One region of the Marinobacter sp. V032 genome, then DNA from elsewhere that is predicted to be linked to it. Evidence: predicted binding sites of a transcription regulator. Region 1 holds the regulator's gene; each other region holds the start of a gene.
What was found. Region 1 encodes LexA, which represses DNA repair genes until DNA is damaged. Its sites were predicted from a motif close to CTGTNTNNNNANACAG; they were not measured.
Positions count from the first base shown of each region.

Region 2: a site for LexA is predicted at 1,495-1,510, ahead of recN (DNA repair protein RecN). Genes of this name have one in related genera too.
Region 3: a site for LexA is predicted at 8,483-8,498, ahead of recA (recombinase RecA). Genes of this name have one in related genera too.

Region 1 covers NZ_JBQXYE010000004.1:88,535-98,215, reverse strand. The annotation lists gene ACUN9X_RS16330 (translocation/assembly module TamB domain-containing protein) at 1-1,737, shown strand, start outside; gene ACUN9X_RS16325 (SIMPL domain-containing protein) at 1,756-2,457, opposite strand; gene ACUN9X_RS16320 (hypothetical protein) at 2,601-2,804, shown strand; gene ACUN9X_RS16315 (gamma-glutamyl-gamma-aminobutyrate hydrolase family protein) at 2,850-3,566, opposite strand; gene ACUN9X_RS16310 (amidoligase family protein) at 3,542-4,540, opposite strand; gene ACUN9X_RS16305 (DUF6231 family protein) at 4,730-5,191, shown strand; gene ACUN9X_RS16300 (glutamine amidotransferase) at 5,230-5,940, opposite strand; gene yccX (acylphosphatase) at 6,065-6,337, shown strand; gene lexA (transcriptional repressor LexA) at 6,438-7,046, shown strand; gene ACUN9X_RS16285 (cell division inhibitor SulA) at 7,086-7,625, shown strand; gene ACUN9X_RS16280 (hypothetical protein) at 7,815-8,078, opposite strand; gene ACUN9X_RS16275 (DUF6586 family protein) at 8,137-8,616, opposite strand; gene ACUN9X_RS16270 (DUF1329 domain-containing protein) at 8,926-9,681, shown strand, end outside.
Region 2 covers NZ_JBQXYE010000006.1:44,289-53,969, reverse strand. The annotation lists gene recN (DNA repair protein RecN) at 1-1,317, opposite strand, end outside; gene grpE (nucleotide exchange factor GrpE) at 1,659-2,291, shown strand; gene dnaK (molecular chaperone DnaK) at 2,393-4,315, shown strand; gene dnaJ (molecular chaperone DnaJ) at 4,488-5,618, shown strand; gene dapB (4-hydroxy-tetrahydrodipicolinate reductase) at 5,628-6,434, shown strand; gene carA (glutamine-hydrolyzing carbamoyl-phosphate synthase small subunit) at 6,781-7,923, shown strand; gene carB (carbamoyl-phosphate synthase large subunit) at 8,004-9,681, shown strand, end outside.
Region 3 covers NZ_JBQXYE010000004.1:198,231-207,911, forward strand. The annotation lists gene ACUN9X_RS16750 (ATP-binding response regulator) at 1-703, opposite strand, end outside; gene fixJ (response regulator FixJ) at 749-1,375, opposite strand; gene ACUN9X_RS16760 (M23 family metallopeptidase) at 1,460-2,320, opposite strand; gene ACUN9X_RS16765 (alpha-ketoglutarate-dependent dioxygenase AlkB family protein) at 2,401-3,009, shown strand; gene ACUN9X_RS16770 (Lon protease family protein) at 3,006-5,417, opposite strand; gene ACUN9X_RS16775 (hypothetical protein) at 5,791-6,075, shown strand; gene ACUN9X_RS16780 (PilZ domain-containing protein) at 6,234-6,611, shown strand; gene ACUN9X_RS16785 (flavodoxin family protein) at 6,655-7,128, opposite strand; gene recA (recombinase RecA) at 7,360-8,412, opposite strand; gene ACUN9X_RS16795 (CinA family protein) at 8,588-9,079, opposite strand; gene ACUN9X_RS16800 (transglutaminase family protein) at 9,146-9,681, opposite strand, start outside.

The DNA of each region.
Region 1 (9,681 bases):
ATCTGGTCGGGTGCGATCTCAAACGGCGAGGTTCGTACCGGCGATCAGGTATGGCAACTGGAGAGTGCCGCCGAGCTTGAATATACCGGCGCTGGCGAGCTCACACTGGGCGAGCATTGCTGGCGCTGGCAGACAAGCAGTCTTTGTGCTTCTGATCAGGCGCTGTTGCCGGATCAGAAGATCAACTACACCATCAAGAACTTCCCTATGTCAGCGCTTGCGGCGCTTTGGCCAGAGAATTTCCGTTGGCAGGCCAATCTTGACGGTGAGATTGATCTCGAGATGAACGAGCAGGGCCCTGACGGCAAAATCAGACTGGATGTGGGGCCCGGCAGTTTCGATATCCAGCAGGTGGAAGGCTGGCGCTCCATCACCTACCAGACGCTGACCGCCGAAATGGACCTGACCCCAAAACAGGCGAAACTCGGCGTCAAATTGTCCGGTGAGCAGCTTGGTACTATGGCGATCAATCTTAAAGTTGATCCTTCAACCGACGAGAAGCGGATTGATGGCGATTACCAACTGGATGACCTGAAGCTCGGGATTATTGAGCCCTTTGCCCAAATTGAAACCATTGAAGGCGTGATTAGCGGCCGCGGAAGATTGACGGGTCCACTGATGGAGCCTTCGGTTGAGGGAACGCTTAGCCTCGCGGATGGCGAGGTGGTCGATGAACGTATCCCGATGCCGTTTCATGACGTGTTTGCGGATGTTGAGTTCAAGGGGCAGCAGGCCGATATCAAGGGTCGCTGGCAGAGCAATGAACGCAGTAAAGGAACGCTTACCGGCAACGTCGACTGGCGAACTGGCGTGCCCAAGGTTGCCGTCGCGGTTAAGGGTGATCGTATGCCGCTGGTTTATGAGCCTTACGCCCGATTGGAAATGTCGCCGGATATCAAGCTGACGGTAGACGGAAAAAAGGTGAGTGTAGAAGGCAAGATTGACGTGCCACGAGGTGACGTTGAGGTAAGGGAGTTGCCGCCACAGGCTGTTTCCGTGTCGGATGACGAGGTCATTGTCGGTGTGGATGCAGAAGAAGCGGAGGCGCTGGAGTTGATGATGGATGTCACCGTCACTGTGGGAGCAGACAAGGTGACCTTTAAAGGCTTCGGTGTCACCGGGAACCTGAAGGGGGAGCTGCGCATTGGCAACAACCTCGATACCCGCGGTGTACTGAAGCTGGTGGATGGCAACTACAAAGCCTATGGCCAGGAACTGGAGCTCAGACGCGCGCGTCTGTTGTTCGTGGGCCCGGTAAGCGAGCCATATCTGGATATTGAAGCCGTGAGGCGGGTGGATGCCGTGATTGCGGGGATTCGATTAAAGGGCCCAGCCGACGAACCTCAGGCTGAAGTCTTCTCTGAACCCCCCATGTCACAGCAGGAAGCCTTGTCGTATGTGGTGCTGGGGCGTCCGCTCAAAAACAGCGGTGACCAAAGCCAGGTTGGCGCGGCGGCGTTGTCACTGGGGCTGGCCCGAACCAACGATCTGACGCGCGGTATTGGCGAGGTGTTCGGCGTGAAAGATCTGACTCTGGAGGCCGAAGGCTCGGGCGATGAGGCTAGCGTGGTTGCCAGCGGATACCTGACGGAAGACCTCTCGGTCCGGTATGGCGTGGGCGTTTTTGAGCCGGTCACGACGGTGGCACTGCGCTATGATCTGGGGCGTTACTTCTATCTTGAAGCAGCCAGTGGTCTGGCTGCTTCGTTGGATATTTTCTACACCCGGGACTTCTGAAGCCGGAAGCTGTTCCGGTCAGTCAATTTCAAAGGTTGCGCTGACGCTAACGTTCACTGTGCGTTTGCCAACGGCTGTGACTGGCCCTGATTTGCCTCTGGCGTCTGCCATCATCATCGGCATGGGACGGCTGCTGCCGTTGGTGGAGATGGATTTCACCTCTCCACAGCTCTGGTTCAGGCGCTTGGCAATGAATTCACACTGTGCTTTTGCATCGTCAATGGCGTGGCCCAGGGCCTGCTGCTGGAGGCTATCTTCTTTGGAGTGATAGAAGTTGCCGTCTCCTATGTGATATTCCAGATCACTGTCCTGAGCCGCTTCGAGCACCGGGTTGAGTGTGTCCAGCGCTGAAAGCGTGAAGCTGACGGTTTGCGAAGCAACGGAACGGACCTGAGGCTCACCGCCTTCTTTCTGGGGCGGGATGCGCTGAGTGTAAAGGTTCAGCGTTGCATTGTTGTAGTCGTCAAGCTGATTGCGGTAGGCCTTGATGTTTTCTTCCCAGTTGGCAATGGCCTCTCTCACGGCTTGTGTCGCCTTTTGCGGGTCGGCATTCTCCGCGCGGGCACTAAACTGGAGTCGCACGCTATCCGGCGTATACTGAACATTGCCTTCGCCGGTCACGCTCAGCTCACCTGCAAAGGCGAGTGTGGGCGCCAGTGCCGCTGCCAGGACAGCAGTGCGGGCGATTGAGGGCAGATGGCGATAGCTTATAAAACGCATGGCACAATTCCTTGTTTGTGATTGGGATGCCTCTGACCAAGTCTTGCAGAATCGCAAACAAACGTCATCAGAGGTTTCAGGATTCGCCCGACACTTCGTGAACAGGGCTATGGCATAAGATGGATCAGGACGGAGTAAGTTTCATGCTGGTACATGAACAGCAGGTACGCCTCACTCAGCGCGAACGGCAGGTCCTGCTTGAATTGACAGGGCAGGACCCCTCCGGGATTCGCACCCGGGAAGAGTTGCGAGACTACGCTGAAACTTACCTTGCAGAAGCCGATCAGGATGCGGATACACTCAAACGCCTGAAGGCCGTGTTAACCAAATACCTGATGGCAATCTAACGCGGTTCAGAGGAGGTCACCTCCTCTTTTACCGGTGCATCCCGGTCATAGCACCGGGCCTTCGCTGTGGCCAAGTCGCATCAGTTTGTGCTCCCTCACGGCATCAACAAAGCGCTCAAACAAGCGTCGGTGCAGTGGGTGGTACAGCAGATATTCCGGATGCCACTGCACCCCGAGCTGCCATTGCCCGCCTTCATTTTCGATGGCCTGCACAAACAGGTCGTTATCCACCGCCACCACGCGCAAGTCTTTACCCAGCTGTTTGATGGCCTGGCTGTGGATGCGGTTGGCACCAATCGAAGGGTGCTTCATGATCCGCCCCAGCCGGCTGGGTAGAACCAGCCTGACCCGTTGCAGTGGCAACAAAAGAGGCCGATGCCGGGTATTGACCCGCAACGGCGTGACGTCCTGACACAATGACCCGCCACGGAAGATATTAATCAGCTGAGCGCCACGACAGATACCCAGAACCGGCAGATTGAGGGCCTGGGCTTCGCTTAGCAAACGCCAGTCAGTGTTGTCCCGTACACGATCATAGCGGGCCTTTACCTGAGGCTTCTGGCCGTAGCGCTCGGGGTGGACGTGGGTACCACCGGCAAAGACCACCCCGTCAAGCATGGCGACGTTTACCTTGGAGCCGGGGCGGATGAAAATGGTTTCTGCGCCATAGAACCGGAGCGCCAGCCGCATGAGTCGATGTGACAGGCGCTGGCGAGCCGGCCCGCTGACGCCAATCGTCAGACCAGGTTTGTCTGCAGCCATGTGTCGCAGCGTTCCTTCCAGCTAGTAGTGAGGTTCTTTAACGAGAATGTCCGGCTTTCACGGTACAGCGCCATAAGTTCATGCAGTTTTGGCGCATCTGCTGCCAGTTCCTCGACTTTGACCCAATCATTCCAGACCGTCGAGAAGTGCCATTCAGGGTTGTCGATATCACAATCCGGAAGGCGATAGTGCAGAGTGGGGCGCGACTTCACGCGAGGGTCGTCAACATGCCGGCGCAGCAGCTCTTCATCAAGGTGCGCAAACAGCGGCAGCAGGTCCAGAGCGCGGTTGCGGGTAGGATTGTACTTCAGGTAGTCCTCCATCAACTGTTGCTGATCGGGCGCGTAATCTTCCTTCATGATGAGGTCCACATACTCAGTGGCCCAGGGCTCGATATAGGGCGTGAACTTGCGGCTGATATCAAGCTGATGGCGGGCCTTCAGCCACTCATACAACAGGGCAAAAGCGCGGAAATAACTGACCAGTGTGGCGGGCTCAAGATTCGGCAACTCAGGGTTCAGTTGCAGGCCGAAGGCGTATATCAGCGCCTCACGGCTTCCCAGCGCACCGGCTTCGCGAAGACGATTGCACAGGTCTTCCATGGTTTCTAGAGCAGACATGGGCAGCGGAGGCCCAATGATTTCCAGCGGTACGATGCGCTCGGCGGCGGCATCGATCACTTCCATTGCATGGCCACCCAGCTCGCGGATGGCGTCGGGCAGGCTGGGATCCTGCAGGTCCAGCTCCTTGATCGGATCGGAGTCGAGCTCAATAACAAACTCACCTAGTGACGTGTCGAGTTTGCTGACGTAGCGGGACGTAAGTTTAGCCTCTCCGCCCAGCAGCTCAGCGCATAGCGCAACCAGTCGCTCGTATGACAGCCCCGAAATTTCGATTTCAACGCCCACCCGTCGCTCGTCACCGGTGTGGGTATTTTTAATACTGGGCATTCGGCATGCGCTTTCAGACGCCATAGCAGCTCCTTGAAAATAAATCGGATTCTCTGTTGCCACTGTATCACGGCAAACGCTACGTCTCCCGTGAAGCGGGTTTAACCTGACCCATTATGCAGGATGAAGTGGTTTGAGCTGCAAAAGACTTTATGGATGGATGGCCGACCATTAAGATCATTTTAACCTCCGACAAGCCCGCAAGGACCCAACATGCTACTGACGACACTGGAACAATTGCTGGCTGACAATCAGCCTGAAAGATTAATTGTCGCTGGCCAGACAGCGCAGAAAGTAGGGCAGGCCTGGTGTGGGCATACGGACGCGGAGCTGGTTGATCTCACCAATCGTATTGCTGAAGCGCCATCAGAACAGCTTGTGGTGGCGGAACTGGCTTTGGTCACTGAGGTGATGGATACCGTTGATCGTGAACAGGCGCGGCAGTTTATCGGCTGGCTACGCAATGCTGGCGCCCTGAAGGTGGCGGTCTGTGTTGCGGATAGTGAAGACTGGTCATTCAATGACATGCTTGCCCTTGGTTTTGAGCGCTATGCCTCGTTTGATGATCAGTCCGCGCTCTACACCTACGATATCGAGACTTATAACCGGGCCCGTGACTGGAATAATCCAAAGCACTGGGCGAATCCCGAAAACTGGGGAAAATACCGCTGGTAGCCTCTGCGTGATCATCCCGTTGGTACGACCCGATACCCCTACTGCGTGGCGACGAGCATCGAAAAACGCCCCAGCAATGAGTGTGCGTCCGGGGTGGCGTCCACCTCGGCAAGTAACTGGGCTGAATCGACATTTTCATTGTTCAGGATGTCGGTGAGGCGCTGAATATAAGCGGTCATGATGCGGGCGCTGAATTCAGGGTGAAACTGCAGGCCCCATGCGCAATCACCGTAACGAAAGGCCTGGTGTGGCTCATGGTCCGAATACGCAAGTAGTTCTGCCCCATCGGGCAATGCCAGAACGGATTGCATATGCGTCAGATTGGCGCTAAACGTGTCCGGCAGGTCGCGTAGCAGGCGGTCATTCTGACAGGCGTCTGTCTTGCGCACCTTCAGTGTGCCGATTTCCCTTCCACCGGGGTGGTAGTCCACTCTGCCGCCGAGGGCGTGTGCCAATAGCTGGTGTCCATAGCAAACACCGAGTACGGGGGTTTCCATTTTGACCTGCGCCTTGAGCCAGGCAGCTGTTTGTTCACTCCACTCGGCGCGGTCCGATACCATGGCCGGCGATCCCGTCACTACAACGCCATCGGGCGATTCGGGCAGCGGATGACCGGCAGTAACATCCACAACGCAGACATCGAGATCCGGTCGTGACAATGCGCTGATGAACCAATCGTCAAAGTCGCCGTGGAGGTCGCGGATTTCAGGGTAGGTTGTACCTGTCTTAACAATACACAGTGATTTCATAAGGAGCCTGCCGGGTGGAAATGACATCTTTTTCAGCAGACATTTAGGACGGTAAGGTGTAACACATAACCTTATAAAGGGGCGTGCCTGCCCGGACATTTTAAGAATTATGGAGGATGGTGCAATGGCAGAACAAACGATCAGGGCTTATATATCAGGCAAAGTGCAAGGTGTGGGTTTTCGTGCTGCGGTAAAAACCGAAGCTGAAAGCCGGGGCATCACGGGCTATGTGAAGAATCTTGCGGATGGCAGGGTCAAGGTGATTGCGAGCGGCGACGAGAGTGGCGTGGAGGGTTTGGTGATGTGGCTCCACAAAGGTCCCGCACAAGCGAAAGTAGAGAATGTGGAAGTTGGCTCAGTGGAGGGTGAAAAGCTGGAAAAATTCGAGATCAGGTAACCGTTTCTGCTGTCAGAAATATCCGGATGCTGCAGGCTTTACACTGGATGAAATACTGTATATAGTCGGTTTTACTGTATAAAAAGACAGGTAAATCGGCATGAAGCTGACAGCAAGACAAGAACAGGTTCTCGAGGTTATCCGGAAGTCTCTGGATGACACAGGCTATCCGCCGACACGTGCAGAAATCGCGCGTGAGTTGGGCTTCAAGTCTGCTAATGCGGCGGAAGAGCATCTTCGTGCGCTGGCTCGCAAAGGGGCTATCGAGATGGTGCCTGGCGCCAGCCGGGGGATTCGTCTGCCTGAAGCAGAAGAAGACCTGGGGCTTCCGATCGTGGGTCAGGTTGCAGCGGGCAGCCCGATTCTCGCCCAGGAACATATCGACGATTACTGCGCACTTCAGCCCGCCTTTTTCTCTCCGTCAGCGGATTACCTGCTTCGTGTTCGCGGTATGAGCATGAAAGATATTGGCATACTGGACGGCGACCTGTTGGCGGTCCACCGCACTCAGGAAGTCCGTAACGGTCAGGTGGTCGTGGCTCGCGTTGGTGAGAACGTGACCGTCAAACGGTACAAGCGTGACGGCGCGAAAGTCTATCTGCTCCCCGAGAACGACGAGTTTGAGCCAATCGAAGTCGATCTGGCTGAAGAGGAGTTGTTCATAGAAGGGTTGGGCGTAGGCGTTATTCGACGTTCGGACATGCACTGAGCCGCAGGCCAGTGACTTTACAAGATTCGGAGGTGTCTCATGGAGCAGCTCAGCTTTCACCAGAATTTATCTCATCCGGCTTTGGCGCTGGCAAATATTCACGTCGAGGCAACTGAACGGCGTGTTGCGCGCCGTGTAGAAAGCCCCATAGCGCTGAATGAAAGTCGTCGGTTTCAGGAGCCTGTTGCCCAGAATGCCAGCGCGCTGCCAGATGAGTCGGCGCAGGGTAATGTGACAGAAATCATCATGCCCGCAGGTCAGGTGGAAAACATGCAGCTGTTGTTGCCCATGCTGACTCAGCTGAATCAGGAACGACGCTGGCTGGCCTGGATCGATCCCCCACAGGCGTTGATGCACAAGTGGCAGCAGATGCATGGGATTGTGGCGGGCGAGCTGCTGGTCTTGCGCTCAAGTGATCAGCATGATGCACTCACGATCGCCGAGCGTGCGCTGGCGGCCGGAACATGTCATGCGGTGGTGATGTGGACGGCAGGCGCGCTGGGCGCACCTGCTTTCAGTAAGCTGCAATCCGCTTCTGCGGTGGGTAACAGCCACGGTGTGGTGTTGCGTCAGCGCTAACGATTGCTTGATTGAAGGCGTTTCGGCAACAGGCACGGCGAAAAGTGATCTGTTGCCTGATGGTGTAGATGTTTTGAGTTGCCTTTTTCTTTTTCAGATTTTAGAAATCGACTGATTAAAGGCCTGCTTCTGGGTCAGGTCAGTATTCCGGCTGATTAAAGCTGCACTGGCGTCAGCCGGTTCGCGAGTTTAGTGCAGGGTGCGCGAGCTGGCAGCAGGGGCGATATCCATCTCGTCTTCTTCCTCCAGATCGATGTCTTGTGCGATGTTCCCAACTGCCTCAATACCGGCGGTCATCATGGCTTTCGCTACAGACAGATCCTTCTTTTCCATCATGTCCCGCGCTTCCTGGGAAAATGAAATCCGAACCAGTGGCGCATCTTCATCATCGGATCGACGTAACGCGAAGTCACCGTCTGGCAGTTCGACAATTTCAAGAATTGAAGTTGACATAATAATGCTTTGTCCCCGAAGGCTCGCGGCCTCCTGAAAAAATGATTTGACTGCGTCTTCACCACTCGGCGTGGCGTTCCACAATACTCTCTATATAGAGTTTCAGCGCTTGGGCTGATGCCTGCAGTGCGTCCAGGCTCCGGTCAGGGCCGGTGTCTGCTGATACCGCAATCAGGTTGTCCTGGGCGGCTGCTTTATGCGACGTCTTTGTTGGCCGCTGCTGGCGTGAGGCCAGTTGCTCAATATGCTGCCACCAGGAGGTGTGATCTCCTGCGAGCCGGCGCAGCTCATCCAGCTCTGCACAGTTGTTGTCGAGCAGAGCTTCAAGCTCGTCCAGTGTTTGTGGCTGGGCGTTGCGCACTTGATAAACGTCGGCAATGAGCCCCAGCAGCGACTTTCTGGCTTCTCCGAGCAGCGCTACTGCGCCCTGAATAACCGACTCCCGGCTTGGCGCATCGGTTTGCCCGGTGGAAAGGCGCAATAAGGATGAGGCGAGATAAATTTTCTGCTTTGCAAAGGACGGCCAGTCTGATGCCATGCGGTGCTTTTCCTCATCGTTGAACTGTTGCCTATTCTATCAGATTGGTTTCCGGGTTTCGCGGCGAACATAGTCGTAGATGAGTGATGGCTGCTGCGGAAAACGGGGACCTGTAAAAGCCTTAACTCTCTGGACTTTAACAACTTCCTACAATTAATAACTTGTCATTCGCATACTAATCAGGCAAATAAGCGTCCTGACAACGAAATTTTCCGGCAACTCTCCGGACGCCAGCGCTGTGTATTCGGATTATTTACCGACAGTGCTTTTGCTCTTGTGACGTCAATGCCGTTTAGAGGACATCTCATCATGCGTAACCGTTTATTAGTTGCGATCACGCTGCTGCCACTGATGTGGCACGCCGGCGCACAGGCAAAAGTTTCCGAAGGGCAGGCCGCTCGTCTGGATACCGATCTGACACCTGTTGGCGCTGTGCGTGCTGGCAATGAAGCAGGGACTATTCCGGCCTGGACCGGCGGGCTATCGACGCCTCCGCCAAGCTATCAGGAAGGTGAGATCGAGACTGATCCGTTCCCTGATGACAAGCCGCTGTTTGTCATCAACAGCCAGAACGTGGATGAGTATAAAGATAATCTGACAGCCGGTCAGATCCAGATGATCAAGCAGTATGCGCCGGAATATGTTTTGCCGGTGTACAAGACCCGCCGCACGGCAGCATACCCTGAGCGGATCTATCAAAGCTCCAAGGACAATGCACGGACTGCAACGCTGCTTGAAAATGGCAACGGTGTGAAAGACGCCATTGCAACCAGCCCGTTCCCCATACCCGAGAACGGTGTGGAAGTGATCTGGAACCACATCCTGCGTTACCGCGGCAATGAGGTGTCATTCCGGTCCGCATTCGCAACGCCGACTACAGATGGCTCATTCGTGCCGGTTTTGACCGAGTACGACTACTTCTTTGCTTACGCAGAGCCGGGCGTGAAGCTGAAGGATATTGATAACAAGATCTTCTACCTGAAGACCCGGATCATGTCGCCGTCCAGCCTGGCGGGCACACTCAACCTGGTTCACGAAACCCTTGACCAGGTCCGCTCTCCGCGT
Region 2 (9,681 bases), on a different contig from region 1:
GATCCGCGAAAGCTCGCCACCGGACGCGACCTTGCTGAGAGGTCTTGCAGGTTGTCCGGGGTTTGCGCTGATCAGAAATTCAATGTCCTCGTTGCCAAGCGGTGACGGGCCAGACTTTTCATGGCGGGCCAGTCGTGTGACAAATTGCACGGACGGCATGCTCAGACGCACCAGCTCCTCAGCAATTCTGGAGTCCAGCTGGGTAGCAGCCGCTTCGCGTCTGGTTGTCAGGGCGTCCGCTTTCTCCTGCCAGAGTAGCGAGAGTTGTTCCGCATCCGCTTCAAGTTTCTCCAGACTGCCTTCGCCGCCGTCGAGTGCTTCCAGCTCCTTCGCAAGTTGATTGTGAAGCGCCGTCAATTCCTGCGGATTAACTCGATGCTTGCGAGCGAGGTCGTAGATCAGGCTCAGACGTTCCTCTACCTGTTCGAGCTTCGCGGGGTCCGCATCGTAGTCGTCGACGAAATGCCGCAAATTATTACCGGCTTCATCGAGTTGAATCTGGGCATCAGTGAGCATTTGTAAGGTGTCGTTGAGTTGTGGCACCTCAACCGGAAGCTGCTCGATCATTTGTACGGCTTGGCGCACGAGTGCAGCTGCACTGGGCTCATCTTCGCTGCACAGCAGTGACGCCTTATGGCAGCTTTGCATTACGGCTTCAGCATGGCTCAGGTGAGCTTGTTCCTGCTCAAGTGTGCTGATTTCGTCGTCAGTCAGAGCAAGCCTGTCAAGCTCCTCAACCTGATAGCGCAACAGTTGCAGTCGTGCTTCGTTTTCGTCGTGGTTGCTCTGAAGTTCTGTCAGGCGCAACTGGGTTTGGTGCCACCGTTTCCATGCCTGTCGGGTTTCCTCGGCCAGTATCTGGGCGTCGGCGAATTCATCAAGTAGTTTGCGATGGGTTTCTTTATGTAGCAGTGATTGATGTTGATGCTGGCTGTGAATGTCCATCAGCTGTCCGCCCAGCTCACGAAGATCGGCGAGGGGGCAGGGCTGGCCGTTAATGTAAGCGCGGGAGCGGCCGTCTTTGCTGATAACCCTGCGAAGTATGCATTCGCTGTCATCGTCCAGGTCATGGGCTTCAAGCCAACTGGTTGCCTCGGGAATACGGCTGACGTCAAAGCTCGCGGTAATGTCGGCGCGTTTTGCGCCGTGCCTGACGGCTCCGGCGTCAGCGCGCCCGCCCAGCACAAGGCTGAGGGCGTCGAGCACAATGGATTTGCCCGCGCCTGTCTCGCCAGTGAGGGTTGTCATGCCCTGGCGGAACTGAAGTTCAACGCGTTCCGCTATGGCGTAGTTGGAGACGATGAGTTGGTTCAGCATAAGGCGCTCCGGCTTACCTGTCGCAAGATGTATCGAGGGTGCTGCAAAACCACTGCGCTCGGCCATGCGGCGTTGGAAATCCGTTCGAAATGCTCATTTACGATACGTAAACTGCGCTTATTCGCGAATGTCCGCTTTGCCTGGTCTTCGCTCGCTACGTTTTGCAGCGTCTCTTGGCTGTTTGAATATACAGTAACTGTGAATATATACAGTAAAAAAACAGGTTGCAAGTAATACTCGGGTGGCAGTTGAAACACCGTCATGCGACCCCATATCCCAGACACGTTGTTTGGCAAAGGCGGTTTTCCGCCGTAGAGATGATTTGAAATCAGGAGCGACCGATGAGCGCAGATGAAACCCGCAAGGACAATGGTGAGGAAGAGTTGAGAGACCCTCGCGAAGAGTTTGAGCCGATGACAGCACTGGATGATGACGACGTTGTTATTGAGGGTGGTGTCAGTGGCGAAAAGAGCGACCAGGAGGGAAGCGAAGTTGAAGCCCTTGAACAGCAACTGGCCGAGCAGAAAGAGCAGGTGTTGCGCGTACAGGCCGAGATGCAGAATGTTCGCCGTCGCTCGGAACTGGATGTTGAGAAGGCTCGCAAGTTTGCACTGGAGAAGTTCGTAAAAGAGCTTCTGCCTGTTGCTGACAGTCTGGAGAAGGCGGTCGAAAGCACCGAGGCTGCTTCCGGCGATGCCGTTGTTGCTTCGTTTCGTGAAGGTGCCGAAATGACCCTCGGGCTGTTCCTGTCCAGCCTCGGCAAATTCAATGTGAAGCAGTTGAATCCCGTCGGCGAACCATTTGACCCGCAGCTGCACGAAGCCATGTCGATGGTTCCTGCGCCTGATGCCGAGCCCAATAGCGTTGTTGCCTGTATTCAGAAAGGCTACACGCTGAATGACCGGCTGGTGCGCCCTGCCATGGTCATGATCGCCAAACCCGAAGGTGGCGCAAAAATTGACGAGCAGGCTTGAAAAAATCCGATGTGAGCCAATATAGGCTTTAAACGGTCAACAAGCCGGCCCGATTTAAGAATTGATCAGCTGAAAAGCTAATACAGAACTGGAGTGAATCAATGAGCAAAATTATTGGTATCGACCTGGGAACCACAAACTCTTGTGTCGCCATTATGGATGGCGACAAGGTCAAGGTTATTGAGAGTGCTGAAGGCGATCGCACCACGCCATCCATCGTGGCCTATACCGACGAAGGCGAAATTCTGGTAGGTCAGTCTGCCAAGCGTCAGGCGGTGACCAACCCGAACAATACCCTGTATGCCATCAAGCGCCTGATCGGTCGTCGGTTTGAAGACGCTGTCGTGCAGAAAGACATCAAAATGGTGCCTTACAAGATCGTTGGCGCTGATAACGGCGACGCATGGGTTGAAGTAAAAGGCAAGAAGATGGCGCCGCCACAGGTGTCTGCGGAAATTCTGAAGAAGATGAAGAAGACCGCTGAAGACTACCTTGGCGAGAAAGTAACCGAAGCGGTTATCACTGTCCCGGCTTACTTTAACGACAGTCAGCGTCAGGCAACCAAAGATGCCGGCAAGATCGCAGGCCTTGAAGTCAAGCGCATTATCAACGAGCCAACTGCGGCTGCGCTGGCATATGGCCTCGACAAGAAGAGCGGCGATCGCAAGGTTGCGGTTTATGACCTGGGTGGCGGTACTTTCGATATCTCGATCATCGAAATCGCAGACGTTGACGGTGAGCACCAGTTTGAAGTGTTGGCTACTAATGGCGACACATTCCTGGGCGGTGAAGACTTTGACATGAAAGTCATCGAATTCCTTGCTGACCAGTTCAAGAAAGACAGTGGTATCGATCTGCGCGGCGACTCACTGGCCATGCAGCGTCTGAAAGAAGCGGGCGAGAAGGCCAAAATCGAGCTTTCCAGCAGTCAGCAGACCGACGTTAACCTGCCTTATATCACGGCAGATGCCAGCGGTCCCAAGCACATGAACGTCAAGCTGACGCGCGCCAAACTTGAGTCGCTGGTTGAAGATCTGGTTCAGCGCAGCCTCGAGCCTTGCCGTGTCGCGATGAAAGACTCCGGTTGCGATAGCAGTGAAATCGACGAAGTGATTCTGGTCGGTGGTCAGACCCGTATGCCACTGGTTCAGGAAAAGGTAAAAGACTTCTTCGGCAAGGAATCTCGTCGGGATGTTAACCCGGATGAAGCGGTTGCCATGGGTGCTGCTATTCAGGCCGCGGTACTGTCTGGTGATGTGAAAGACGTTCTGCTGTTGGACGTGACGCCATTGACGTTGGGTATCGAAACCATGGGTGGCGTTGCGACTCCGCTGATCGATAAGAACACCACGATCCCGACCAAGAAGTCGCAGACGTTCTCGACAGCTGATGACAACCAGACTGCAGTGACCATCCATGTTGTTCAGGGTGAGCGCAAGCAGGCGACCCAGAATAAGTCGCTGGGCCGTTTCGATCTGGCTGATATTCCGCCGGCGCCACGTGGCATGCCACAAATCGAAGTCACCTTCGATATTGATGCCAACGGTATCCTGAACGTGTCCGCGAAGGACAAGGCAACAGGTAAAGAGCAGTCCATCGTGATCAAGGCATCGTCTGGTCTGAATGACGATGAAATCGAGAAGATGGTGCAGGATGCCGAAGCTAACGCTGAGGAAGATCGCAAGTTCGAAGAGCTGGTTCAGACCCGTAACCAGGGTGACGGTATGGTCCACGCTGTTCGCAAGACGCTTTCCGAAGCTGGCGACAAGGTGACCGAAGAAGAGAAAACGTCTATCGAAGCGGCAATCAGCGATCTTGAAGAAGCGCTGAAAGGTCAGGACAAAGACGATATCGAAGCCAAGACCCAGAAGCTGACCGAAGTCTCTTCTGAGCTCGCGCAGAAGATGCATGCTGATCAGGCCGAGCAAGGTGCTCAGGCTGAAGGGCAATCTGAAAGCGCACAGAGCGGTGACGATGCCGTTGATGCCGAGTTCGAAGAAGTGAAAGACGAAGACAAGCGGTAATCGCGATGTTTTCGTGAGTACCGTAAAACGCGGGTGGCTGAGGCTGCCCGCGTTTTGCGCGTTTGTAGGTGAACGAATTTGCAGCAGGGCCGCCTCAGTGCGGTTCTGATGTGTCTAGCGATGAAGTCACAGGTCTGTCCGTAACGGATGGGTCGAATATGGGTGTCAGAACATGTCCAAACGCGACTATTACGAGATTCTCGGTGTATCCCGGGATGCAGACGAGAAAGAAATAAAGCGCGCGTACCGCAAGCTTGCCATGAAATATCATCCGGATCGTAATCCGGACGACAAGGACGCTGAGAACAAGTTCAAGGAGGCCAGCGAGGCCTATGAAGTGTTGGCGGATGCCAGTAAGCGTGGTGCTTATGACCAGTTCGGCCATGCGGGTGTCGATGGTCAGGGCGGTGCGGGTGGCTTCGGCGGCGGTGGCGGCGGAAGTTTCTCTGATATCTTCGGCGATGTATTTGGTGACATCTTCGGCGGCGGTCGTGGCGGTCGCAGTAATCGCGGGGCCGACCTTCGCTATACGCTAGAGCTTGATCTGGAAGAAGCTGTAAAAGGCACGACTGTTCAGATCAAGGTGCCGGGTCATATCGAGTGCGACCTTTGTGATGGTTCGGGCGCCGAAAAAGGCAGTCAGGCTGAAACTTGTGGCACCTGTGGTGGTGTCGGTCAGGTCCGTATGCAGCAGGGGTTCTTTGCCGTTCAGCAGGCATGCCCGACCTGTCGCGGTGCTGGCAAGGTAATCAAGAATCCTTGTAAGAAGTGTCACGGTAACGGTCGGGTTGAGCAGGCCAAAACACTGTCGGTCAAAGTGCCGCCAGGTGTTGATACTGGTGATCGTATTCGTCTTTCCGGTGAGGGTGAGATGGGTATCGATGGCGGGCCATCCGGCGATTTGTATGTGCAGGTTGCCGTGAAAGAGCATTCCATCTTTTCTCGCGATGGTCGCAATCTATATTGTGAAGTACCCATTAGCATCATTGATGCCTCATTGGGCGGAGAGCTTGAAGTGCCAACCCTTGATGGTCGCGTCAAGCTCAAGATTCCGGCGGAAACCCAGACTGGCAAGTTGTTCCGGCTGCGCAACAAGGGTGTTGCCCCTGTCCGTGGTGGTCCGGCAGGCGATCTGTTGTGCCGGGTGATTGTTGAGACCCCGGTGAAGTTGACCAAGCGTCAGAAGGAATTGCTGGAAGAGCTGCAGCAGACGCTAGACGGAAAGAATGGAACCAATCACGGGCCTCGTAAAACCTCATGGTTTGAGGGCGTGAAAAGTTTTTTCGATGAAATGAAATTCTAGGAAGGTCGCATGACGCGTGTAGCGATAACCGGCGCAGCCGGGCGTATGGGGAAGGTGTTGATCGAGGCTGTGGATTCCGCCGAGGGGCTGACATTGGGGGCAGCGATTGTGCATCCTGAAAGCTCGTTGATCGGCGCTGATGCCGGTGAGGTTGCGGGTGTTGGCAAGCTGGGTGTTGCTATGGCTGCACAGCTTGGAGATGTCGTCGACGACTTTGATCTGCTGATTGATTTCACCTTTCCGTCGCTCACGCTTGAAAATGCAGCATTCTGTCAGCGGCACGGCAAGCAACTCATTATCGGCACGACCGGGCTGGCGGACGAAGATAAGGCCCAGATTGCGGCATTGGCCGAAAGCGTGCCGATCGTGCTGGCTCCCAACATGAGTGTCGGGGTCAACGTAGCGCTGAACCTGCTTCGCACGGCGGCTCAGGTGCTGGGTGACGACTATGATGTTGAAATTATCGAAACCCATCATCGTCATAAGAAGGATGCGCCGTCCGGAACAGCATTGCGGATGGGTGAGGTGGTTGCCGAAGCGCTGGGGCGTGACCTTAAAGAATGCGCGGTCTACGGTCGGGAGGGTTTCACCGGTGAGCGCTCAACCCGGGAAATCGGGTTTGAGACTGTGCGTGCCGGCGACGTTGTTGGTGATCATACGGTGCTGTTCGCCAGTATGGGCGAGCGTATCGAGATCACTCATAAGGCCAGCAGCCGAATGACGTTTGCCCAAGGCGCAGCCCGCGCGGCGCAATGGTTGGCTGACAAGCCTTCCGGGCTTTACGACATGCAGGATGTGCTTGGCCTCAAGTCCTGACAAGCATAGGCAAAACTGTCGTGCCCGGCCGGTATGGCGACAGTGATTTGCCTGAGGTGCGGATTCACAGAAGGTTAGCTGCCTTATCCAGTGAATCGCACCTTGTCTGGTCGTGGCTCTGATGCCTGCTCGCTGCTTTTGTCGTGGACACAGTCCGCCATATTTCTTACAATAAGGCGGTTTAACTGCACCACGCGCAGCCGACAAAGCTGTCGAGATCGAAAGCGGGACGGAGTTCTGGACTCCCTCTCGCTTTTTTGCGACTTGAATTTGTCAGGCTGTGTTCCCGGTTAGTGCTTCCAGAGGCGCTAACGCTACGCCACGACGGTACGAAGAGGAAACGGCATTGACTTCACCAGCAATCCTAGCGCTCGCAGACGGTAGCCTGTTTAGAGGGGTCGCCATCGGCGCCGACGGAGAGACCAGCGGCGAGGTCGTCTTTAATACCGCCATGACAGGGTATCAGGAGATTCTGACAGATCCCTCCTATGCTCGTCAGATGGTGACGCTGACTTACCCTCACATCGGTAATACCGGTGTGAATGAAGAAGATGTTGAGTCAGACCGCATTCAGGCTGCAGGCCTGATTATTCGCGACCTGCCTTTGATGGCCAGTAACTGGCGCAAAACCCAATCCCTTGAAGCTTACCTGCGTGATAGCAATGTGATCGGCATTGCCGGTATTGATACACGACGCCTGACGCGCATTTTGAGAGAGAAAGGTTCCCAGAACGGCGCAATCGTCGCCGGCCCGGATGCAACCGAAGAAAAAGCGCTGGAGCTTGCTCGCGCTTTTCCGGGGCTCAAGGGTATGGATCTGGCCATAGAAGTGGGTAGCAAAACGAGCTACCGCTGGAGCCAGACGGACTGGACGCTCGATAACGGCTACGGTGAGCTGAGTCAGCCCAAGTACAAGGTTGTCGCTTACGATTACGGTATCAAGTTCAATATTCTGCGCATGCTGGCCTCCCGTGGCTGTGATGTCACTGTCGTGCCAGCGCAAACGCCGGCGTCCGAAGTGCTGGCGATGTCGCCTGACGGGGTGTTTCTCTCCAATGGTCCGGGTGATCCGGAGCCATGCGACTACGCGATTAAGGCGATTTCGGAAATCCTTGAAACCGATATGCCGGTGTTTGGTATCTGTCTGGGTCATCAGCTGCTCGCGCTGGCCAGCGGCGCCAAGACTCTGAAAATGGGGCACGGTCATCACGGTGCGAATCATCCGGTACAAAATCTGGACGATGGCACGGTCATGATCACCAGTCAGAACCACGGCTTTGCAGTTGATGGTGACAGCCTCCCCGATACGCTCGAAATAACTCACAAGTCTCTGTTCGACGGTACCTTGCAAGGTATTCGCCGCACAGATCGACCGGCTTTCAGTTTTCAGGGTCATCCTGAAGCGAGCCCGGGACCCCATGATGTCGCGCCATTGTTTGATGGTTTTATCCGATTGATGGACCAGAGGGCAGCCTCAGGAAAATCCTGAGTTTCGGGATTCCCGATGGGCCACGGTTTGCGTGGCGACTGCTGACGACTGAAACAAGCTGCTGACAGGTTTACGACGAAATGCCAAAACGTTTAGATATCAAAAGCGTCCTGATCCTCGGCGCGGGCCCGATTGTGATTGGCCAGGCGTGTGAGTTCGATTACTCGGGGGCTCAGGCCTGCAAGGCGCTGCGTGAGGAAGGGTTCCGGGTTATTCTGGTGAACTCCAATCCGGCGACCATCATGACCGATCCGGCGATGGCGGATGCCACTTATATTGAGCCGATTACCTGGAAAACGGTCGCCAAAATAATTGAGAAAGAGCGTCCCGATGCACTGCTGCCGACAATGGGTGGTCAGACCGCGTTGAACTGCGCGCTGGATCTGGAAAAGCACGGCGTTCTCGCTGAGTTCGGTGTGGAAATGATTGGCGCCGACGCCGACGCTATCGATAAGGCGGAAGACCGGGAACGCTTTGACTCGGCAATGAAGGCCATTGGCCTGGATACACCTCGTGCCTCCATGGCGCACTCGATGGATGAGGCCTTCCAGGTCCTTGAGGATATCGGTTTCCCCTGCATTATCCGTCCCTCTTTCACGATGGGTGGCTCCGGCGGTGGTATTGCATACAACCGCGAAGAGTTTGAGGAAATCTGTACCCGCGGACTGGATCTGTCGCCCACCAAAGAGCTGTTGATCGACGAGTCGCTGATCGGCTGGAAAGAATACGAGATGGAAGTTGTCCGTGATGCCAAGGACAACTGCATTATCGTGTGCGCTATTGAAAACTTTGACGCCATGGGCGTGCACACCGGCGATTCCATCACGGTTGCGCCGGCCCAGACGTTGACGGACAAGGAATACCAGATCATGCGGAACGCCTCCCTGGCGGTCTTGCGTGAAATTGGTGTTGAAACAGGCGGTTCCAACGTCCAGTTCGGTATACATCCGGACAACGGCCGCATGGTTGTAATCGAAATGAATCCGCGGGTATCGCGCTCTTCAGCGCTGGCATCCAAAGCGACCGGTTTCCCGATCGCCAAAATCGCTGCCAAGCTGGCCATCGGGTACACCCTGGATGAGCTGCAGAACGATATTACCGGCGGCGTCACTCCGGCCTCCTTCGAGCCGAGTATCGATTACGTTGTCACCAAAATCCCCCGTTTCACCTTCGAAAAATTCCCGCAGGCGGATGCCCGGCTGACAACGCAGATGAAATCTGTCGGTGAGGTGATGGCGATCGGCCGCACGTTCCAGGAATCGATGCAGAAGGCGTTGAGGGGGCTTGAGGTCGGTTCCGACGGCTTTGATGAAATGGTTGATGTGACCACTTCGGATGGCCGGGAAACCCTGATTCAGGAGTTGAATGTACCCGGTGCCAATCGCATCTGGTACATCGGTGATGCGTTCCGTGCCGGGATGACGGTTGACGAAGTCTTCCGCAATACCCATGTCGATCGCTGGTATCTGGTGCAGATCGAAGATTTGATTCGCGAAGAGGCAGAGCTGAAAACGGCAGGCAAGGCAGAAATCGACCGTGACTTCCTGTTCCGTCTGAAGCGTAAAGGCTTCTCGGATGCACGTCTGGCGAAGTTGCTGGGTATTTCTGAAGCCAGTCTGCGCAAGCATCGGCAGGAACTGGGCGTGCGTCCTGTCTATAAGCGGGTGGACACCTGCGCGGCAGAGTTTGCGTCCTCCACGGCGTATATGTATTCCTCCTACGAGGAAGAGTGCGAAGCTCAGCCGACGGATCGTGAAA
Region 3 (9,681 bases), 110 kb from region 1:
CCGGAAAACGTGTGCCATCCGGACGCCGGAGCATCACATCGCGCCGATGCTCCGATACCCCCCGGAGGCAGGTAGGCATCGCCGGAACAATTTCCTGACCAGCCACATCAGATCCGAAATGAAGGGTAAAAAAGTTTTTACCTACCAGTTCACCCACCGGTGCACCAATCATCGTGGCTGCAGCAGGATTGGCGAAGATGATGGTGCCGTCAGGCTTGAGGCCGTATATGCCTTCGCTGATTGCATTCAGAATGCGGGTCTGGTCGCCCTTGAGTTGCCGATTACGCTCTTGCAGGGCACGCTCAAGCTGGATAACGCGGGCATGAGTGGCAACCCGGGCAATGACCTCCTGAGCCTGGAATGGCTTGGAGATAAAGTCGACGCCCCCGAGGGAGAAGCCTTTTACTTTGGCATCCACATCATCAAGGGCAGAGAGAAAAACAACGGCGCCATCGGCAGTGGCGGGATTATGCTTGAGCCGCTCACAGACTTCGTAACCATCCATGCCGGGCATCATGATATCGAGGAGGATAACTTCCGGATGGTGGCGCTCAGCCAGTGTCAGCGCCTTATCGCCTTCATTCGCGATCAACAGACGATAACCCCGGTCCTTCAGCGTCTCGTAGAGCACTTTGAGGTTCTGGGGGTTATCGTCGACCAGCAGAATGGTAGCTTCGTCGTGTTCACTGGCGTGTTCAGTCATATAGTCCGTGCCGACTCAGAATGGAGGACCATAATGGCTCGCACTTCACGACGCGTCGATACGGTCCTTTACGGACATCACCATGCGGACCAGATGTGCCAGTGAGTGCGTACCCATTTTGTGCATGACCCGCGAACGGTGGATCTCGACCGTGCGTTGGCTGATCTCCAGCTCAATCGCGATCACCTTGTTTGCCTGACCGGCAATCATGCGATCCATGATTTCGCTCTCGCGGGGCGTGAGCATATCAATACGACGCTGAATTTCCTGTTTCTGGCCCAGGGTTTTGCGCTGGTCGCGATCCTGCTCGAGCGCCTGTTCAATTTTTTTCAGCAGGTCTTCTTCGCGATAAGGCTTCTGGATGAAGTCCACCGCGCCCTGTTTCATGGCATCAACCGCCATTGGCACATCACCGTGCCCCGTCACAAAGATGATCGGCAATATCGAGTTCTTCTGATTCAGCCGACGCTGAAGCTCCATCCCATCCATACCCGGCATGCGAATATCCAGCACAATACAGCCGGCCATCTCTTCACTGTATTTCTCGAGGAATGCATTCGCCGTGGGATAGGTGCTGACGTCGTGGTCAGCCGACTTCAGAAGCAGCTCGAGAGAATCGCGCACAGCTTCGTCATCTTCAACTACGTACACTGTTTCGTTATTTTCAGTCATGTACTGTCCCTTTCCGTTGGCTTCTTTGTTCGTTCGCTCGAGATTATTCAGTTCTGTATCCCATTAAGCAGCATGCAGGCCTGCTCAGGGAGTATGCCCGTCCTTCAGCGGCGGCGCGACAGACACAGGGTCAACCCGCACATCATACCAGTTCATCCGCCAGTCAAGGTGCGGCCCGGTAGCACGCCCGGTACTGCCGACCTTGCCTATCAACTCTCCCTGGCGAACCTGCTGGTCCACACTCACCTCCACCTTGCTCATATGCAAAAAGGTAGAGCTGACACCATAACCATGGTCAATAATCAGGGTGCCGCCGGAATAAAACAGATCCGGCTCTGCCAGCGTCACCTTGCCCTCAGCAGGCGCCAACACTGGAGCCCCTTCAGGCGCGGCCACATCAACACCATAATGGGGGCTACGCGGCTCGCCGTTATAAACACGCTGACTGCCATACACGCCCGAAATCCGGCCTTTTGCCGGCCAGATGAACGGTCCGAGAAAAGCCATTTCATCGGTATCAGCTGTACGGGCCTCTTTCACTCTGGCCGCTTCAGCGCGAATCCGGTCCAGACTTTTCTGTGACGGCGTTACTGTGCGTGAAGGCACGCCTTCCACCCGCTGGATATCATAATCGCGGGGCGCAAGTTCGACTGTTCGATCAAGCTCCTCGCCGCCGGGCAACCTTACCCGGATCTGTTGATGCAGCTCTGCATCCCGCTCAAACCCGAGCACGAACCGCCCCTCCGGCGTCACCCGCACTGGCGCATCATTCAACCACACCTTTGCGCCGGGCTCTGTGGAGCCATAAGCCAAAGTGCCGGGCTGAAGCCCGGTGCTCAATGTTAGCGTCGGCGTCGTCTCGGCACTGACCGCCACCGAAACCAGTGCAGCGAAAGCGGCCAGTAGCGCTATCAGATGCATTTTGATGCTGTATCGTATAACCATAGCCTGTCCTGCTGCGATTGTCCTGATAACACAAACCTCTGAAGACTGAACGTATTGAGCCAACACGGAGGCCAGCCGCCATGTCCAACGCATCGCTAATCGACCTGCCGCCCTTCAAGGCCCAGCTCATACACGACCTGCTGCCAGAGACACAGGCTGACCGGCTGGCGTCGCAACAGTTGTCGCTACTACCCTGGTATCAGGCTCGCCTGCACCTTTATGGACGCTGGGTCTGGTCGCCTCGCCTGCAGTGCTGGATAGGCGATGCATCGGCGCGATATCGGTACTCAGGCCTTGACCTTGAACCGGAGCCTTGGCCGCAGTGGCTGACAGACGTCAAGCGCATGGTCGAGTCCGCCAGCAGTACTCACTTTAACTCTGTTCTGTGCAACTGGTATCGCAACGGCAGTGACAGCATGGGCTGGCACAGCGACAACGAACCGGAGCTCGGGCCGGCGCCACTGATCGCCTCGCTTTCGCTGGGCCAACCCCGCACCTTTCATTTCCGGCCGGTCGGTAAAACGCGGACGTTCGCCTCGTTCACTCTGCCTCACAATAGCCTGCTGATCATGCCTCCAGGCTTGCAAACACACTATCAACACCAGTTGCCGAAAACCCGTAAGGTCATCGGCGACCGGTTCAACCTGACATTCCGTTCAATCCCGACACCATCGCCCCACAAAGCTTAATGCTTGGTTTCTTCCGCAGGTGTACGCTTTTCGGCTTCACCTTCATGACGATCACTATCACGGATGGTATCAAGCCGCTTCTGGATCGCGCCGAATACGCTTCGAACCGTGTACCGTCCCTTCGCGTTGGCCTTGCCAGCGGGATAATCCAGAAGCAGAGCGATCGCCTCTTCAGCGGTTGTGGCCGGGTAGACTGCAAAATTGCCTTCCCGCACAGCTTCAACAATTGCGCTGTCCAGCATCAGGTTCTGCACGTTAGTCGCAGGCAGAATCACGCCTTGCGTACCCGTGAAACCTTTTATTCTGCAGGTTTCAAAAAAGCCTTCAATTTTCTCATTCACCCCGCCAACAGGCTGCACTTCACCAAACTGGTTTACCGAGCCGGTAATCGCCAGATCCTGTCTTACCGGAATACCGGACAACGACGACACCAGCGCGCACAACTCGGCAAGTGATGCACTGTCACCATCAACCTCTCCGTAGTTCTGTTCGAACGTCAGGCTGGCCGACAAATGCATGGGCTCGGTGGTGGCAAAGCGGGATGACAGCCAGGACGTCAGAATCATGACGCCCTTGGAGTGAATATTGCCGCCGAGTTTGACGTCACGCTCAATATCCATCACATCGCCATCGCCGTAATAGGAGGTCGCTGTAATCCGGTTGGGCATCCCGAACTCATATCCACCGGCAGACAGGACGGATAGTGCATTAACCTGCCCGACCCGGGTGCCTTCGGTCGTCACCAGCGTGGAGCCGTCGATAATCGAATCAAAGTACTGGTCACGGATACGGCTACTGCGATATCGGGCGCTGGCCAGCGCCTGCTCGACGTGAGTGGCCTGAATCATCCGCGCGCCGGCCTGCCGCGCCCAGTAATCAGACTCACGCAGCAGGTTGGCTATATCAGCCGCATGCAGAGACAGGCGATCCTGATGCTCGGCAATCCGCGAACTGTACTCAATGACCCGCGCCACCGCTTTGCGCTCGCAATGCAACAACTTCTTGTCCACTACCACACTGGCGATAAATTTCGCGTACTGAAGCTGGGTTTCCGACGTGCGGTGCATTTCGTTCTCGAAATCCGCCGTAATCCGGAACAGTTCCGAGAACTCAGGATCGTACTCCTGCAGCAGCATCCAGGTTTCACGGTCACCGAACAGCACGATCTTGACGTTCAGCGGAATTTCCTGAGGCTCAAGCGATATTGTGCCGGACAGGGTCAGTTCTCTTTCGAGCGAATTGATGTGCAGGCTGCGGGCCCGAAGCGCGCGTTTCAGGCCATCCCAGACGAACGGCTGCTCCAGCACCTTGTTCGCATCCATCAGCAGATAGCCACCATTGGCCTTGTGCAGGCTACCGGGGCGAATCAGTGAGAAATCAGTGAACACCGTGCCTTTGAAGGTGACATTTTCAACGTAACCGAACATGTTGTGGTAAGTCGGATTATCCTCAACGATGACCGGAACACTCTGATCTTTGTGATGGACCAGCAAGTTGATCTGGTAGCGACGCGGCATTTTACGATCGAGCGAAGCATAGGCAATCGCTGTCTGCTCTTCGCTCTCTTCGAGGAAAATTTCGAGATTATCGGACAGATCCTTGCGCACGTCCTGCAGATAACTCACGACCTCATCATACCCTTTGTAGCGAGCGATCAGGGCTTCCAACTGATGACCGGCAATGCCTTCAAGCGTTTCCTCGTTCAGTGCCTGCTGACTGTCGGTATATTCCTGCTCCAGCTCCGCGATAGCACGCAAGGCTGCCCGCAGCTTTTTCTCGAGCTTGTTGATCGTATCTTCGAACTTATCGCGCTGGGCTTCGGTAAGTTCGGCAAAGGTTTCCTGGGTATGCGGCTCGGTCCCATTCATCGCCACTAGCCGGTAACCGCCGGGAGTGGTCACCGACAAACTGACTTTTTTGCGCTTCGCCTGCAGCGCCACCTTTTCTAGCTGGTCATCCTGCTTTTTACTGAAGTCGGTTTTGAGCTGCTCTGCGCGCTCCAAAAAATTGTCGCCTTCGAAAGTCTGCGGAATCACCTTGGTGAGGCGCGTCATCAGCTTTTCCATGTCCTGCTTTAACGTCTGCCCCTCACCCGCCGGCAAACGCAACACTCTGGGCACGCGCGGATCTTCGAAATTTGCAACGTAGCACCAGTCAAAGCTTTCGGTATCCCTGTCGGCATGGTGTTCCAGATAGCGCAGCATCATGGTGCGCTTACCCAGCCCGTCACGACCAACTGCATACACGTTGTAACCGCCATGAGGCATCGCAAGCGCGAACCTTACCGCTTCCTGGGCCCGGTTCTGGCCAACGATTTCTTCCAATGGCTCCAGCTGACGGGTCGATTTAAAAGGAAAATCCTTGATGACGCAGTTCTTGTAAAGCTGATTCAGTGGCAATGACTTCAAGGCGCCGTCCTGTTATCGGAAAATTCAGAGTGAATAACAAAGCATAGAAAATATAAGGGGCCATTGTAGAAGGTGTGTGCTGCTCTGTCGCCATCCAAGGCTTCTCTATTCTGCAATTGGCGGCGGCATCCACAGAAGTCAGACCTGCAACGAGCGTTGTGAAACCCCGCTCGTCCACGCGCATTCGTTTAGACACACCCTCAAATCCATACCGATATGGATCACGAGAATGCAACGGTGTTCAAGTTTTGCTCAACCCTGCCGTTATTGGTTAATATCAGCTCCATAAAAAGAACGCAGACCAGCAACGATAACTTGTGAATTGATGATGAACCGGCGGCGGCCGGCCATCATTCGTGAGGGTTTTATTACCATGGATATTCCACGCTCGTCGCCTTACAGCCTCAGTACACTGGATCAGAAAAAAACCAGTGGCGGACCACGCATTCCGGTGGCACCGGAAGCACCACCAGTGCCAAGACGCCAGTCCTCAGACCGAAGACTCCGTCCTGATCGCCGAAAACGGCAGGCCGAGTTCAAGGGAGAAGACCGCCGCAAGCGTTCTTCCCGACGCAGCCCCTCTCTGCTTCACCACCGCAGTGCGACGCCAGTTGCAGCAGAAGACAGGCGTGGCAAGCTGCTGGACACGTCAGCCTGAACTCGAACGATGCTTGCACCCCATTTGAGACCGGGGTCACAGTCACAGACTTGAACGTTTTTTATCCAGCCCGGGTCATCTAAAATGAAGACCCGGGCCACGCAAATGTGTTCCGGGCAGCTCGAAAACAACAATGACAATGAAGTGGAAACCGGTGTATGGGAATAAGCTCTGGAGACCGCAGAATAAAGACGCGTTACGAAGCCCAGTGTTTGCAGGTTCAGCTGAGAGAAAAAGGATTTCTCGGGCGAGAGAAATCACAAGCTGACGTCTTGTGCCTGGACATCAATCGCTATGGCGTCGCCGTTCTGTCCCCTCGCCCACTCGAAAACGGGTGTCGGTTGCTGCTCGACTTCGCCGGCAAATATATCTCCGAATCCCGGGTTTCGGCTCGCGTGGTCAGCAGTTATCCGTATCAAACAGGTTATCGGCTAGGCATCCAGTTCAGCTATTGCGAAAGCCGAAGCAGTTACTCGCGTGCGGTGGACAACGCGCTTTCCAGAATCGAGGGTTTTTATAACCGCCTGGCGGGATAACAATTTCCCATATCAGGAAAAAGCCCGCAAACCCCACCTCTCGTCAGATCAGGCCCGCATCGAGGCTGGCAGCCAGATATAGCCCCAACTCCTCGCACTGCGTCTCGAATTTTTCCTGATATTCACCACGACAGAGCAAGGGCTCGTGCATCAAACGCCAGCGCAATCCGGTGGTAATGGACTCGATAGCCCGCTGCGTGCCAGTACCGTCATGGCCGGCACGGATATAAAAGGCAAAGGGCAGGCCCTGGGTTTTCTCGAGACACGGATAGTAGCTGCGGTCGAAAAAGTCCTTCAGCGCCCCGCTCATGTAGCCCAAATTTTCCGTGGTACCCAGGATAATGGCATCGCAGGCAAGCACATCGTCCGGCCCTGCATCCAGCGGCGCGAGCACAGTGACATCAACAGTTTCGATCTCGCTGTTGGACGCGCCACGCGCAATGGCGTCTCTGAGAGTGCGCGTATTGGGGGATGGCGCGTGAGCCACGACCAGTAATTTCTTTCGCTGTTCAGCCACTGGCTGCCTCCATGCCTGACATCAACTTTCGTTTACCGCCCCACTCAGTGTAACGCCACCCACTCGCCGGATGCGATCTGGATTGCCTGCCCACCCAATACTTTGGCAATTAGTACCTGTGGCAGCCATTCAAAGCGCGGGCGGCGCCAAAACAAAAAAGCCGACACCATGACGATGTCGGCTTTACACACTGCTATTACGCTAAGTCTCTCAATCCGAACCCGTAACCGGTCAGATCAGCTCGCCATTCGCCTCTTCGCTAACGGCTGCGGGTTCCTTCGCATCTTTAGCTTCCGGCTTCGGCATCGCCTTTTCGCGAATCTTGGTTTCGATTTCCTGGGCAATATCCATGTGCTCTTCCAGGAACTTGCAGGCATTGGCTTTGCCTTGCCCTATCTTGTCGCCGTTATAGCTGTACCAGGCGCCGGCCTTATCGACAAAGCCTTCCTTGACGCCCAGGTCGACCACTTCGGCCATGTGATAAATACCCTTGCCGTACATGATCTGGAACTCCGCTTGGCGGAACGGCGGCGATACCTTGTTTTTAACCACTTTGACGCGAGTCTCATTGCCCACGACCTCGTCGCCTTCTTTCACTGCACCGATGCGGCGAATATCAAGGCGCACCGATGAATAGAACTTCAACGCGTTACCACCGGTGGTGGTTTCCGGCGAACCGAACATAACGCCGATTTTCATACGGATCTGGTTAATGAAAACCATCAGGCAATTAGCATGCTTGACGTTACCGGTCAGCTTACGCAGTGCCTGTGACATCAGACGTGCCTGCAGACCAACGTGGGAGTCGCCCATCTCGCCTTCAATTTCCGCCTTTGGCGTCAACGCTGCAACCGAGTCAACGATGATGACATCAACCGCATTGGAGCGAACCAGCATGTCAGCAATTTCAAGCGCCTGTTCGCCGGTATCCGGTTGAGACACCAGCAGTTCGTCAACATCAACACCCAGCTTTTCAGCATAGACCGGGTCCAGCGCATGCTCGGCGTCCACGAAGGCACAGGTTTTACCGGCTTTCTGAGCTTCGGCAATCACCTGCAGCGTGAGCGTGGTTTTACCAGAGCTTTCTGGCCCGTAGATTTCAACGATCCGCCCGTAAGGCAGGCCGCCAATACCCAGTGCAATATCCAGCCCGAGTGAACCGGTGGAGACAGCCGGCATGGCTTCCCGCGGCTGGTCGCCCATTTTCATGACGGCGCCTTTACCAAACTGGCGTTCGATCTGGCTCAGTGCTGCGCCCAACGCTTTTTTGCGGTTGTCTTCCATTATTGCCAAAGCCTCGTATTGATTTGCCGGAATGCGGTGATATCTTTTCGGACCGACGACTGGTCATGCCCTGTATATTTGAACAGTATTAAAACACAACAGATCTGATGGGCCAAGTGTCGATTTTTCAGGCAGGACTTTTATGGTCTGAATAACGTGCCGGCTCCGGTTCAGACTAAAGAAAGGCACGCACGCCATCCAGGGCATAGAGCACAGCCTGGCGTCGCACGCTGTCCCGATCACCGTTGAAATGCTCAAATACACACTGCGTATCTGCGGGTGTTCGCCCCCAGGCAAACCATACGGTTCCGACCGGCTTGTCCTCGCTTCCCCCCCCTGGACCTGCCACTCCGCTGATGGCCACAGCCACTTGCGCTCCGGTCACCGCCAGAGCACCCGCGACCATTTCACGTACAACCGGTTCGCTGACTGCGCCATGATCTCGCAGGGATTGAGTGCTAACGCCCAGCAACTGCTGCTTGGCCTCGTTGGAATAGCTGACAATCCCGCAGCCTATGTAGTCCGAGCTTCCGGGCAGATCCGTGAGAGCCTTGGCCACCCAGCCGCCGGTGCAGCTTTCGGCTGTGGCGATCATCAATTGCTGACTGCGCAAGGTATCACCCAGCGCTATAGCCGCTTCAAGTAATCGGTCATCGGAATAGGACATGCTGCGCCTCTCATCTCTGTGTCCAACATTGCATCAAAGGCGCTGACATCTTGCAACAGCGAGACTTCAGGAAAGGGGGGCGCCATCCAGCCCCAGCGGCATAACATCGACTTCCACTTTGAGTTGATGCTCCCCGCCGCCGCTCATAAGGCCTTTTAGAGGCACCACATCGGCATAATCCCGACCGAAAGCCACTGTGATATGGCGCTCATCCGGCATCATGTCATTGGTGGGATCAAAATCAATCCAACCCAGCACGGGATCAAATACACTGAACCAGGCGTGGGACGCATCGGCTCCCACAAGACGCGCTTGCCCTGGCGGCGGTAGGGTTTCGAGATATCCGCTGACGTAACGCACCGGCAGTCCGAGCGAGCGCAGGGCGCTGATCGCCAATTGCGCGAAGTCCTGGCAAACGCCGCGTCTTGTTTCAAGCACGGTACGCACCGGTGTTGCCAGTGTGGTAAAGCCCGGTTCGAAGGTAAACTCCTCAAATATGCGATGAGCGAGTCGTCGCGCTGCCTCAAGCACCGGTACACCGGGCTTGAAATCCTGGCGGGCAAACTCTGCCAGTAAAGGATCGCAGGGCGTCATGCGCGTGC